DNA from 3 places in the Tumebacillus lipolyticus genome. Region 2 is predicted to be linked to each of the others. Evidence: riboswitches for the same ligand, from Rfam matches in the RefSeq annotation. Region 2 holds a riboswitch; each other region holds the start of a gene.
The links. A riboswitch is a leader RNA that binds a small molecule or an ion and turns the genes downstream of it on or off. The one in region 2 is predicted to bind S-adenosylmethionine.
Positions count from the first base shown of each region.

Region 1: linked by a shared signal. The riboswitch ahead of metH (methionine synthase) and the one ahead of ACFSOY_RS05015 (methionine ABC transporter ATP-binding protein) in region 2 are both predicted to bind S-adenosylmethionine.
Region 3: linked by a shared signal. The riboswitch ahead of ACFSOY_RS01710 (trans-sulfuration enzyme family protein) and the one ahead of ACFSOY_RS05015 (methionine ABC transporter ATP-binding protein) in region 2 are both predicted to bind S-adenosylmethionine.

Region 1 is NZ_JBHUIO010000002.1:1,139,863-1,144,263, reverse strand. Features, by position in the region: gene metH (methionine synthase) at 1-1,705, opposite strand, end outside; SAM riboswitch class I at 1,793-1,894, opposite strand; gene yunB (sporulation protein YunB) at 2,001-2,771, shown strand; gene ACFSOY_RS04415 (HD domain-containing protein) at 2,892-3,539, shown strand; gene ACFSOY_RS04410 (NifU family protein) at 3,732-3,965, shown strand; gene trxA (thioredoxin) at 3,994-4,323, shown strand.
Region 2 is NZ_JBHUIO010000002.1:1,371,454-1,375,854, reverse strand. Features, by position in the region: tRNA gene ACFSOY_RS05040 (tRNA-Val) at 1-20, shown strand, start outside; tRNA gene ACFSOY_RS05035 (tRNA-Met) at 99-174, shown strand; tRNA gene ACFSOY_RS05030 (tRNA-Gly) at 276-350, shown strand; gene ACFSOY_RS05025 (hypothetical protein) at 514-1,251, shown strand; gene ACFSOY_RS05020 (YhcN/YlaJ family sporulation lipoprotein) at 1,400-2,341, opposite strand; SAM riboswitch class I at 2,580-2,695, shown strand; gene ACFSOY_RS05015 (methionine ABC transporter ATP-binding protein) at 2,816-3,847, shown strand; gene ACFSOY_RS05010 (methionine ABC transporter permease) at 3,847-4,401, shown strand, end outside.
Region 3 is NZ_JBHUIO010000002.1:499,399-503,799, reverse strand. Features, by position in the region: gene csaA (chaperone CsaA) at 130-459, shown strand; gene ACFSOY_RS01715 (MFS transporter) at 557-1,840, opposite strand; SAM riboswitch class I at 1,978-2,090, shown strand; gene ACFSOY_RS01710 (trans-sulfuration enzyme family protein) at 2,164-3,339, shown strand; gene ACFSOY_RS01705 (trans-sulfuration enzyme family protein) at 3,358-4,401, shown strand, end outside.

The DNA.
Region 1 (4,401 bases), 230 kb from region 2:
CATAGTCGAGCCCCGCCTTGGTGCAGTGATAGAGGAACACCGCGTTCAGCACTTCGCGGCCGGCGCCCGGCAAGCCGAAAGAAACGTTGGAGACCCCGAGGATCGTCTGACATTCGGGCAGCGCTTCTTTGATCAGGCGAATGCCCTCGATCGTCTCGGGGGCGGACCCGATGTACTGCTCATCGCCAGTGCCGCAGGGGAAGACCAGCGGGTCGAAGATCAGATCTTGAGGATTCATTCCGTATTTGCCGACCAGCAGATCGTAGGAGCGCTTGGCCACTTCCAGCTTGCGTTCGCGAGTGACCGCCATGCCCTGCTCGTCGATCGTGCCGACGACCACAGCGGCGCCATAGCGCTTGATCAACGGAACGACCTCGGCAAACTTCTCTTCGCCATCCTCTAGGTTGATCGAGTTGAGGATCGCTTTGCCTTGCACATGTTTGAGCGCCAGATCGAAGACGGTCGGATCGGTCGAGTCGATCATCAGCGGCGTCTTGATCTTTTTGGTTACGAAGTTGAGGAACGACTCCATGTCCTGATGCTCGTCTCTGTCCGGGTCCTGCAGACAGACGTCGATCACGTGAGCACCTTTCTTCACCTGGGCGCGGGCAACCTCGGACGCTTCCTCATATTTGCCTTCGACGATCAGGTTGCGAAACTTGCGCGAGCCGAGCACGTTGGTTCGCTCGCCGACGATCAGCGGACGGTTGTCCGGCTCGACAAACACCGTCTCGATGCCGGAGACGGCAGGCGCGTGCGACTGTTGCGCGGTGCGCGGGGTCACGGTGCTCAACTCTTCGTGAAGCGCGCGGATGTGGGCGGGCGTGGTGCCACAACAGCCCCCGGCGATGTTCAGCCAGCCCTTTTCCGCAAAGCCGCGCAGCTTTTTGGCCAACCCTTGCGGCGTCTCATGGTAGTGACCGTCCTCGTCGGGCAGCCCGGCGTTCGGATAGCAGGAGACGGCACACTGGGCGAGCTCCGACAGGGAGCGCAGATGATCGCGCATAAACTCCGGTCCGGTCGCGCAGTTCAGGCCGATCGAGATCGGGCGCAGGTGCTCCAAGGAGATGTAGAACGATTCGATGTTCTGCCCGGCGAGCGTCGTGCCCATCGGCTCGATCGTGCCGGAGATCATCACCGGAAGTTCCTGCCCGAGCTCCTCGAAGGCGCGGCGCACGCCGATGCTGGCCGCCTTGACGTTCAGCGTGTCCTGGATCGTCTCCAAGAGCAGCACGTCTGCGCCCGCCTCCACCAGCGCTCGCGCCTGTTGATAATAGGTCGCGACCAACTCGTCGAACGTGACCCCTCCGGTCACCGACAGCGACTTGGTCGTCGGACCGATCGCGCCGGCCACATAGCGCGGCCATTCTGGTGTCGAGTAGTTGGCGACCGCCGCTCTGGCGAGTCGAACAGCCTCGCGGTTGATCTCGTCCGTCTTGGCGGCGAGATCGTATTCGGCCAGCACGAGCGAGGTAGCGCCGAACGTGTTGGTCTCGATGATGTCGGCGCCCGCTTCTAAGTATGCTTCATGAATTTTCTGAATCACATCGGGACGCGTCAGGACGAGATTCTCGTTGCACCCGTCTAATTCGTCGCCGCCAAAGTCGTCGGGGGTCAAGTTTTCCTGCTGTAGCATCGTTCCCATCGCTCCATCGAGGATGAGGATCTTGCGGGTGAGTTGGGTCTGTATCGGCACTGAGCTCATACTGGTGGTTCCTCCTCTGATTCGGGCATAAAAAAACCTCTTCTCGGCTGCCAAGAAGAGGGTAGTGTACGTTTTCCTACGAGTCCTCTCTTATCTGCCAAAGCGAATTGCTTTGCTGGAATTAGCACCTGATCAAAAAGGTTGCCGAGGCTTCACAGGGCCAGTTCCCTCCGCCTCTCTGGATAAGAGTTCCTTATGTTGTTGGACTGATACTATCACCTTTGAAAGGGATGTGTCAATGGATTGTTTGATGATCGTCCGCATAGAGATGAGTACGAGGAGAGGAGGAAGCGGGATGGCGATGAAGATCAGAGGTGCGAAGAAGCGACTCAACTGGCGCTTGATCCTGTTCTCCCTGCTCGTCCTGTTCGTGTTCTTCATCTTGCAGAGCATCTATTTTGTGGAGCACAACCTGCGTCCCACCTTTATCAAAGTGGCGGAGGAGAACTCGCGGCACATCGCGACAGAGGCGATCAACAACTCGATCGTCGAGCGGATCTCCGAGGAGACGAACTACAGCAAGCTGATCGATTTGAAGACGAATAGCGGCGGCAAGGTGACGGCCGGATACTTTAATATGGTCGAAGCGTCGCGCATTCAAAACGAAGTGACGAAAAGCATTCAGGGCGTCTTGCAGAACCTGCAGGAGAAAAAGATGTACATCCCGGTCGGGCAGGCGGTCGGCTCGCCCTTTCTGTCCCAGTTTGGCCCAGACATCCCGGTGACGATCGAGCCGGTCGGCAACGTCAAGTCGGAGATCGGATGGGAGACGAAGGAGGAGGGGATCAACCAGACGGTGCACATCCTCTATCTTGATATCGATGTCCATACGTCGGTGATCGTCCCGTTTGCGACCACCCCGTCAGAAGTGCGGACGAAAGTGCCGATCGCCTATCTCTTTTTGGTCGGCGATGTGCCGCAGATGGTGTTTAACGCCAAAGGGGAGACGGTCGGTTCCACCACGTCGAGCCAGCAGATGCCGCTGCCGTCGATCACCCTGCCCAAGCTGAAAGATGAGGAGGGGGAAGGAGACAAGGACGCGGAGGCGAGCGGGGAGGGGGAATGACCGCTGTCGTTCTTCGGCGGCAGTGAATGTTGCACCCTGCACAAAAACTGGTAAACTGGTAGCGGAGAGCGCTCGCGATCGGAGACGAAATCACAGCAGACGCACGCAGGAGGAAGAGCGATGAAGCAAAGAGAGATCATCTTAGCAGCCGAGCGGTATGTGCAGGAAGAATTGGGGCAGGATAGCTCAGGTCATGATTACTGGCATATCTATCGAGTGTGGCAGACGGCCAAAAAAATTGGCGAAGCGGAGGGTGCCGACCTTTTGGTCGTCGAGTTGGCGGCGCTCCTGCACGACATCGCCGATGAGAAGCTGAACGAGAGCGAAGCGGTCGGATTGGCCAAGGTGCGGGGATGGCTGGCGCGACAGGGCGCAGACGAAGCGGTGATCGAGCACGTGATGGAGATCATCTCGACGATGTCGTTCAAAGGGGGCGACCGTTCAGGCATGCGCACGCTGGAAGGTGCGGTCGTGCAGGATGCGGATCGTCTCGATGCGCTCGGGGCGGTCGGAATCGCCCGCACGTTCGCCTATTCGGGGGCAAAGGGACAGCTGGCGCACGATCCGCATCTGAAGCCGCGCACCGCCATGACCCGCGAGGAGTACCGCAAGGGCAAGTCGACCGCGATCAACCATTTTTATGAAAAGCTGCTCAAGCTCAAAGAGCTGATGAACACGCCGTATGCCAAGCGGATGGCGGAGGGGCGACATCAGGTGATGGAAGCTTTCTTGGAACAATTTTATGAGGAATGGGAAGGAAAACGGTGAACAATCGCGTTCGGTGCGAATAGAATAGAAAAAGAGATGTAACACAGGTCACATACAATCCTTCCCACGTTTTCTATACTAGGGTAAAATAAAAACAAGGTGCGGCGCATCGAATGAGCGGTATTTCTTCCGCCTATACTAGTTGCGTATGCACAGAATGACAATTGGAAGAACGAAATGGAGGCATTCACGATGGAAGATCTTCGCACACGCGTTCAAGAAGCACTCGACAAGATTCGCCCAGGTCTGCAAGCGGACGGCGGCGATGCTGAACTGGTTGAAGTAGACGGTGAGACTGGCATCGCGCAAATCCGCATGACTGGCGCTTGCGGCGGTTGCCCGATGAGCACGATGACCCTGAAGATGGGCATCGAGCGCACGATCCGCGCATCTGTTCCTGAGATCAGAGAAGTAGTCGCAGTATAATTTCCTTTTTGTACGGAGGTATGAACCCATGGCATCTGAAGCAATCTTGACGATCACCGATGCAAACTTTGAACAGTCGATCAAGGATTCGGAAACTCCGATCCTCGTCGATTTCTGGGCAACTTGGTGTGGCCCGTGCCGCATGCTCGCTCCCGTTCTCGAAGATGTTGCTTCCGAGACGGCTGGCAAGCTGGCGATCGGCAAGCTGAACATCGACGAAAACCAAGTGACCACGCAGAAGTTCGGCGTGATGTCCATCCCGACCATGCTCGTGTTCCAAAAGGGCGAGGTTGTGAAGACGATCGTGGGCTACAAGTCCAAAAACGATCTGCTGAGTGAACTGTCCGGCGTTCTGTAAGCGAGAACTGATGAAGGCACCCCCGAGGCGGTGCCTTCTTTTTGATCGAATTGCATCTGACACGAAAAAGCACCGCTG
Region 2 (4,401 bases):
GATCCCGTCAACCTCCACCATTTTCAATGTTTTATCTGTGAGGCCTGATTGAGCGAAGCGAGTAGTTTCGCAATGCGGGAACTCCAACATATTGTCGTCGCGGGGTGGAGCAGTTGGCAGCTCGTCGGGCTCATAACCCGAAGGTCGCAGGTTCGAGTCCTGTCCCCGCAACCATTTAATTATGTGTCGCAACGTTGGACGCGGTGTATTGCAAAAAGGTAGTCCAACTAAGGGCGCGACGTCCTGTCGCAACGTTGGACGCATACATCCTGTATGCGGAAGTGGCTCAGGGGTAGAGCATCGCCTTGCCAAGGCGAGGGTCGCGGGTTCGAATCCCGTCTTCCGCTCCAATCGTCTTTTTGAACTCGATTCCTAGAATCGAGTTTTTTTATTTTCTACGGCTCATCCACTAGGACGCCACCGAGCGAGGCGAGATTGCTATCATTACCAACGTAGTTTGATCTCCGTGATCACATACTAGTTACGACTCTTTGTCAAAAGGGAGGAGATCAAATGGACGTTGTGATGAAGCCAGAACTGCGCACAATCGGTGGCGAGACAACGAGCATCTATTTCAACGGTGAGTGGGCAGGAGACCTGTATCTCATCTACAGGGAAGGTGACAGCATGACTGGCACGATTCAGATCGACACCCGCCGTGTGGATGAGGAGCAGCTGGAGCACGTCACCGACGAAGTGCGCACCTACATCCATCATCTCGGCTCCGCACTGAATGTCCAAGATAGCTCAGTCGTGATGATGTATGGGGATATTTCATCGATCGTGGAGATGGAGCCGATCGACATCGCAGATGAGGAAAATGCAGATCTGTTGTTAGACGAGGAAGACATTTACGAAGCGGAAGGCTTCGAAGAAGACTTCCAGATCACAGCAGCCGAAGAAGCTGACTTGCTCTACGATGATGATCAGGGATACATCATCGATGGTGCGCTTGCTGATGAGGAGCCTTTTCACCTGTCTGTCGTCTTTCAAGATGGCGAGCACACAAAATATCAGCTGCACGATGAAGAGCATCGCACGTATGGACTCGTCTCAGTTGACGAGATCGGCAGCAATGTGTCGGGGAGAGTCGACCTGTGGAGCGATATGGATGAGGATGAGACGACAGATGTTGCGCGATGCTTGGCGCGAGAGTTTTCGGAGACAGATGCGGAATGCATCTCCTTTACGATGAACTATCAAGATGAGCATGTCGGCGACTTTCAGCTGGAACGCCGTGATCTGATGTAGCCTTGTAGCTTTCCCGATATCGATCAAACCCTTTAACCTCTGCTCGTCGAGCAGAGGTTTTTCTGAGCAAAGGCAGCGGAAATGAAAAACGGCAAAGGCAAAGAAAAACCTCGTCCGCAGACGAGGTTCATCACTCTGATCATGCTTGCTAGCGCGTCACGTTGGTGACACCAGGTGCGGTGCCGCCTGTCGTTGGACCAGGAGTGCCCGGAGTGCCAGCGGTGCCGACTCCAGTTCCTCCGGTGGTGGGGAACATACGACGCAACATATCGCCAAGATCGCCAAGTCCACGGATCGGATGACCTGAGACTGTATCGCGAACAAACGCGTCCATCCGGTTATACAGCCCTGGGTTTGCCGACACGTAGACGGTCGTGATCGACGGGTTCGCCTGCTTGACAGCGGCGACGACACGCTGTTTCACATCGTTGGAAACATCAGACTGAGCCGGTGCGGTGTACGTGCCTGCCCGATTCAGATTCCGCGTCCCATCAGTCGCTCCCATGATGTTTGTCCCATAGTTGCTCGGAGTGGTAGGCGTTTGGGGCGTCAAGCCGCTCAATCCGATGTTGCGCCCATCGCCGTACGGTGTCACAGTGCCGCCGCGGATGTTGCGGTTCACGTCGTGCATCGTTTGATCGCGAGCTGCCATCGGCGGCATGTCACGGGTGAGCGTGCCGGCGCGGTTGCCGTCACCGCGCAAAGCGGTGCCTTGGTTGATACCGACATAGGCAACGTTGCCCGCAACCAGCACGTGAGCAGTGCGGATGCCAGGGATCGATTCCACCCGCGCTTTCAACGACTGGTCGGTGCGCATATTGCGGAAGGCAGCATCCTGTCGAGTGCGAGCATCATTGGTCAACACGTTCGGGCCTCGATCCGGCCCGATGTTGTCTCTGACCCCCAGGCGGTCTTGGTCATATGGGGTGTTGCGAACGCCGATTCTGTTGTTGTCCATAATACGGCCACCACGGTCCGTACTATAGCTGCCGACTCGATCTTTCACGTTCGGAGCAGCATTTGGCGTACAAGCAGCGAGCAGGGATGACGAGAGCAAAAGTACACCTGCGAGGGCAGTAAACTTTTTCAATGTGTCAGCCTCCTCAGCACGTCAGATTGGCGGAGATGTGATCAACCCGCGATTCTATTGTCACCGATCGATCTCCGCTCTACACGAAGCAAAGATTGGTGCAGGCAAAGGAAACTACCAAATGTGCAATACTTTTTCTCATAGGGTTGTTGACACCAGAAGAAACAACGTGCTATACTCCAATTCATAGTCCAGCACTAAACCAAGAATCCCGATCTGATAACTTAATACTTTCGTGCTTTCATCAAGAGAGGTGGAGGGTCTGGCCCTGTGAAACCCGGCAACCGTCAGTTCGTGTGGCAACGAGCTGAAATGGTGCCAATTCCTGCGAAACGTTGTTTCGGCAGATGAAAGATGCAAGAGTTGATCGCCTTGTGTCCTTCGTTTGCGGAAGGGCATTTTTTTATGACGTTTTTTATGACGTTTTTTATGAAAATGGTAAGAATTCTACGAAGACAGGAGGAGAGCGAGACCATGATCAAGTTGCAAAATCTTCGCAAGGACTACGTTGTAAACAAGAAAGCGGTCACCGCTCTCAAACGAATCGATATCACGATCGAACAGGGTGAAATATTTGGAGTGATCGGCCACAGCGGTGCGGGCAAATCCACTTTGATCCGCTGTATCAACCTGCTTGAACGCCCCACGCAAGGCTCTGTGATCATCGACGGAGTCGATCTGACCACGCTGAGCAAACGCGAGCTGCAAAAGGCGCGCCAAGACATCGGCATGATCTTCCAACATTTTAATCTGATCTCTTCGAGCACGATCTTTGAAAACGTAGCGTTTCCCCTTCGACTCGCCAAAAAGTCAAAAGCGGAAGTGGACAGCAGAGTGAATGAACTGCTGAAACTGGTCGGACTTTCCGAACATGCGAAAAAGTATCCGAGCCAGCTTTCAGGCGGGCAGAAGCAGCGCGTCGGGATTGCCAGAGCGCTGGCGAACGATCCAAAAGTTTTGCTCTGCGATGAAGCGACATCAGCGCTCGATCCGATGACGACGCAGTCGATCTTGCGCCTGCTGGCAGACATCAACCGGAAGACGGGCATCACCATCATCTTGATCACACACGAAATGCAGGTCATCCAGGAGATCTGTGATCGGGTGGCTGTCATCGACAATGGGGAGATCGTCGAAGCGGGCAAGGTGGCAGAAGTGTTTCTGCGGCCGCAACAGGAAATTACCCAAGAGTTTGTCGCGCAGGTCAGCCGCTTTGAATGGTCGGATGGGCTGCTCCGCCAAAATTTCTCTTCGCAAGCGACCGGAAAGGAGACGCGATGTATCGTGCGGGTGACGTTTCTGGGCGAAGTGACCTTCCAGCCGATCATGTTTGAGGTGTTACAGCGAGAGTCGGTCGCATTTAACATCCTGCATGGCACGATCTCGCGAATGAAAGATACCCCGTACGGACAGCTGGAGCTGGAGCTGAGCGGCATCAGGGCGGATGTTGACCGAGCTGTAGCGACGATGCAGGCGCGAGGGCTCGACGTGGAGGTGATCGGGTGATGGAGGCGCTATTGATCGAGCTGTTCCCCAATGTGGTATGGCCGGAGATCTGGAAAACGCTGCTCGAAACGCTGTACATGGTCGGGATCGCCACGCTGTTTACCGCGCTGATCGGTCTCCCGCTCGGAGTCTTGGTCTACCTGACCGCCCCAGGCCAGCTCCTGCACAATCGATTTGCCTATCAAGTGCTGTCTACGGTGATCAACGTTTTTCGTTCGATACCCTTTATCATCTTGCTGATCTTGATCATTCCGTTTACCAAACTGCTGGTCGGCACATCGATCGGCGTGTCAGCTGCGATTCCGCCGCTGGTGATCGGCACCGCCCCCTTTTTCGCGCGGCTTGTCGAAACTTCTCTGCGTGAAGTGGATCGGGGTGTGATCGAGATGGCCCAGTCGATGGGCGCTTCGACCTTGCAGATCATCACCCGGGTGTTGATCCCGGAAGCTCGACCGGGCATTCTCGCAGGCCTGACGATCACCTTGGTCACGCTGGTCGGCTACTCGGCGATGTCAGGCGCGATCGGCGGTGGAGGTCTCGGCGACCTCGCGCTT
Region 3 (4,401 bases), 870 kb from region 2:
TTCCATCCTATGAAAAATGCGTTTCGATGGTGAAGGAGGTACAATCCTCGATTTCACAAAGGGTATTCGATGCTTTTATTTGCTTGCGGATTGTCGTATAGTTAGAGAAATCAAAACGGGGGGAAACAGATGGCGACGATCGAAGATTTTTTAAAGTTGGATATCCGTGTAGGCACGGTGATAAAAGCAGAACCATTTCCAGAAGCGCGAAAACCTGCGATCAAGCTGGAGATCGATTTTGGTGAGATCGGGATCAAATGCTCTTCGGCGCAAATTACCAAGCGATACGAACCGGAGCAGCTGATCGGCAGACAGGTGATCGCAGTCGTCAATTTTCCCGCTCGGCGCATTGCCGGTTTCAAATCTGAAGTTTTGGTGATCGGCGGTGTGCCAGAAGAGGGGGATGTGGTGCTCTTGCGGCCAGATGAACCGATTCAAAATGGTACACCGATCGCCTAGCGTGTAGAAACCCTTCAGACATTGCTCTGAAGGGTTTCTGTCTGTGTTTGAGCGGTAGGGATCGCCGAGGATCTCTGTCTGGATGCAACACTTTTGATTACGCCCGCGCTTTCATCCGCGTCAAAAGCTTTCGCTCCTGTTCGATCTTTTCATAGCGCCGCGGATCGGAACCGCCGCCCCCCTGTTCGAGCTTGAGCAGAAAGAAGGCCAGCACGACCGCAAGGGCTGCGAGCCCTGCCATGATCAGAAACATCAGCTTTGGCGTATCCATCAGCGCTCCGAAGATCGGTGGGCCAGCTGCAACTCCTAAAAAGCGCACACTGCCATACAAAGAGGTGACCGCACCGCGCTCCGCCTGTTGGACAGCGGAGGTGATCAGCGTGTTTAAGCAGGGGAGCACAAGACCGGTGCCCACGCCTGTGATCACCAGCAGCCCGAGCGACACGTATGGATTTTTAAAAAAGGCGGCCACAGCGAGCGGTGCTCCGATCAACGTCAACCCGACCAGGATCAAGATCCTCATCAGCTGAATGTTCTTCTTGATCTTCGTTCCGGTCACGTAGGAGACGGTGCACATCGCCAAGAGTGGGATCGCGAGGATCGCACCGCGCAGCAGATCGGCAACCTTGTAGGTTTCTTCGAGGAGCTGGGCGATATAAAAGAGCACACCAAACAGGATGAACAGGGCGAGCGCACCGGCAAAATAGGCGGTGAGCAACCACTTGGCCTGTTTTTGAAAGATCTTTTTTAACGAGCCTACATAGGCGCGAAACGATTGTGATCGACCTTGTTTCTTCGGCTCTTTGACCAAAAAGTAGACAAGAGCTGCCGAGAGGAGACAGATCAGCGGAAAGGCGAAAAACGCCGCATACCAGACGAGCAAAGCGAGCAGAGAGCCGAGGATTGGGGAGACCACCTTGCCGAACCCGTTGGCCGCTTCGATCAGGCCGAGCGACTTCGAACGAGCAGCGCCGCTCCAAATGTCGCCGGCGAGCGCCATCGCGATCGGCGCCGTTCCTGCCGCTCCGATCCCCTGCAGCACGCGCCCGACCATGATCACCGCGTACGGTTTGTCGATCAGCCAAGCTGCGAGGCCGGCGATGATGCCGCCCGCTCCGTAAAGGAGCAACGAGGGGACGATGACGATTTTGCGGGAGAAATGATCGGACAGAAAGCCGGCGAGAGGGATGATCACGCCTGCGGGAACGGAGAACAGGGTGACGACGAGCGAAGCTTGAAATTTGGAAATCCCGATCTCCTGCTGCATCTGTGGCAGGATGGGGATGAGCATCGAGTTGCCTAGCACCATGATCAACGGCACGGTTGCCAGCGCGAAGAGCGGCCAGAAGCGGATCGCATGTTTCGATTGGGTCGCAGTCATGGTGTCACTCCTTGAGAGTCAGATCGAATCAGCATTAGTTTGCTACCGTCTTGACCAGCTATGAGTGACAATATTATGCTTGACAACAGCAGATGCAGGCGGTATGTTTAGATCATTCAAACTAAAAAGAAAAGATTCTCTTATCAAGAGTAGGCGGAGGGACTGGCCCGATGATGCCACGGCAACCGACACGATTTTTGTGCACGGTGCCAATTCCAACAGATTGCGAGAGCGATCTGGCAGATGAGAGAAAGCGCTCTTTGTGGATTCCAAAGACCTTTCTCGACTCGGGAGAGGTCTTTTTACATTCAGGAGGAATTCGCATGCATTTGGATACCTGTTTAGCGCAAATCGGCAACAATAAGCAAGATGTGACCGGGGCGATCTCGACACCGATCTATCATTCGACGACCTATCGTCACCCGCGGCTTGGCGAGAGCACCGGATTTGATTATACGCGTACGAAAAACCCGACCCGTCAGACGCTCGAAGATGCGATCGCCACCCTGGAGTGCGGGGTGAGAGGGTTTGCCTACGGCTCGGGGATGGCGGCGATCGCAGGCGTGCTCGGGCTGTTCGGTCAGGGCGACCATCTGCTCGTCTCCCATGATCTGTACGGGGGGACCTATCGACTGCTGGAACAGATCTTACCGCGTCAAGGCATCACGACGACGTTTGTCAACACAGAAGATCTGACCGAGGTGGCAGCCGCACGGCAGGAAAATACGCGAGCGATCTTCATCGAGACCCCGACCAATCCGACGATGCGGATCACCGATCTGCGCGAGGTGATCGGATGGGCAAAAGGGTACGGGTTGATCACGATCGTGGACAACACGTTTATGACGCCCTATCTGCAGCGCCCGCTCACGCTGGGCGCCGATGTGGTGGTGCACAGTGCGACCAAATATTTGGGCGGGCACAACGATGTGCTGGCAGGTGTTGCGGTCGCGCGCGAAGAGGAGTTGGCGGAGCGAATCTACTTTTTGCAAAACTCGATCGGTGCAACGCTCGGTCCGCAGGACGCGTGGCTGCTGATGAGAGGGATGAAGACGCTCGCGCTGCGCATGGAGCGACATCAGCAAAACGCGCAAGTTCTGGCCGAGTGGCTCGATGGGCATCCTCTGGTGAAAAAAGTCTACTACCCGGGCCTTGCCGCTCATCAGGGGCGGGAGGTGCACATCTCCCAAGCGGAAGGATACGGCGGGATGCTGTCGTTCGAACTGGTATCCGAACGGCTGGTCGAACCGCTGTTGCGACATCTTGATCTGATCGCTTTCGCCGAGTCTTTGGGCGGCGTGGAGTCGCTGATCACCTACCCGGCCAGGCAGACGCATTTCGATGTGCCAGAGGAGATTCGCAACAGCTTAGGTGTGACCGATTCGCTCTTGCGACTGTCGGTCGGCATCGAGCACGATCGCGATCTGATCGAGGACCTCGCACGAGCGTTTGAAGCTTCGGAGCGCGAGATCGCAGAACAGGAAGGGGAGTTGGTCTAATTGAAGGAGAACCAAGAGCTGTCATTTGCGACCCGTCTGTTGCATACGGGCAATGAGATCGATCGAACGACAGGCGCATCAGCTGTGCCGATCTACCAAGCATCGACCTTTCATCAAGAGGATGTCGACCAGGCGCAACCGTATGAGTACGCCCGCTCAGGCAATCCGACGCGCGAGGCGCTGGAGCGGACGATCGCAACGCTCGAAGGGGGAACGCGAGGCTTTGCATTCGCCTCTGGCATGGCGGCGATCTCCACCGCGCTGCTGCTCTTTTCGGCAGGCGATCATCTGATCGCGACCGACGACATCTACGGTGGGACGTTTCGGATCTTGACGACCGTGCTCAACCGGCTGGGGATCGAGACCACCTTTGTCGATGTGACCGACCTGGAGAACATTCGGGCAGCGATCCGACCGAACACGAAAGGATTGCTCTTAGAAACGCCTTCCAACCCACTGCTGCAGATCACCGATCTGGCCGGAGCGGCGAAGCTGGCCAAGGAGCACGGGCTGCTGACGATCGTGGACAACACGTTCCAGACCCCGTATCTACAGCGTCCGCTCGATCATGGCATCGACGTGGTGGTGCACAGCGCAACCAAGTTCCTCGGCGGACATTCGGACGTCGTTGCAGGGCTTGCGGTCACGAAAGATCAAGCGCTGGGACACCGACTGAAGCAGTTGCAAAACTCGTTTGGCGCTGTGCTTGGCCCGCAGGATTGCTTCTTGCTGCAGCGGGGGATCAAAACATTAAAAGTGCGCATGGACGCTTCTTGCGATGGCGCTGAGCTTGTGGCGCGCTGGCTGGCGAACCGAGAAGAGGTGGCGAAAGTGTACTATCCCGGGCTTGCCGCGCACAAAGGGCATGGTGTGCATCTGGAGCAGTCGAGCCGCTCGGGTGCGGTGCTGTCGTTCGATCTGGGAACTGAAGAGCGGGCCAAAAGGCTGATGCGGGCGGTAAAACTTCCGCTCGTGGCAGTCTCGCTCGGCGGGGTGGAGAGCATCCTGTCCTATCCGGCAACGATGTCACACTCGGGGATGCCGAAAGAGGAGCGCCACAAG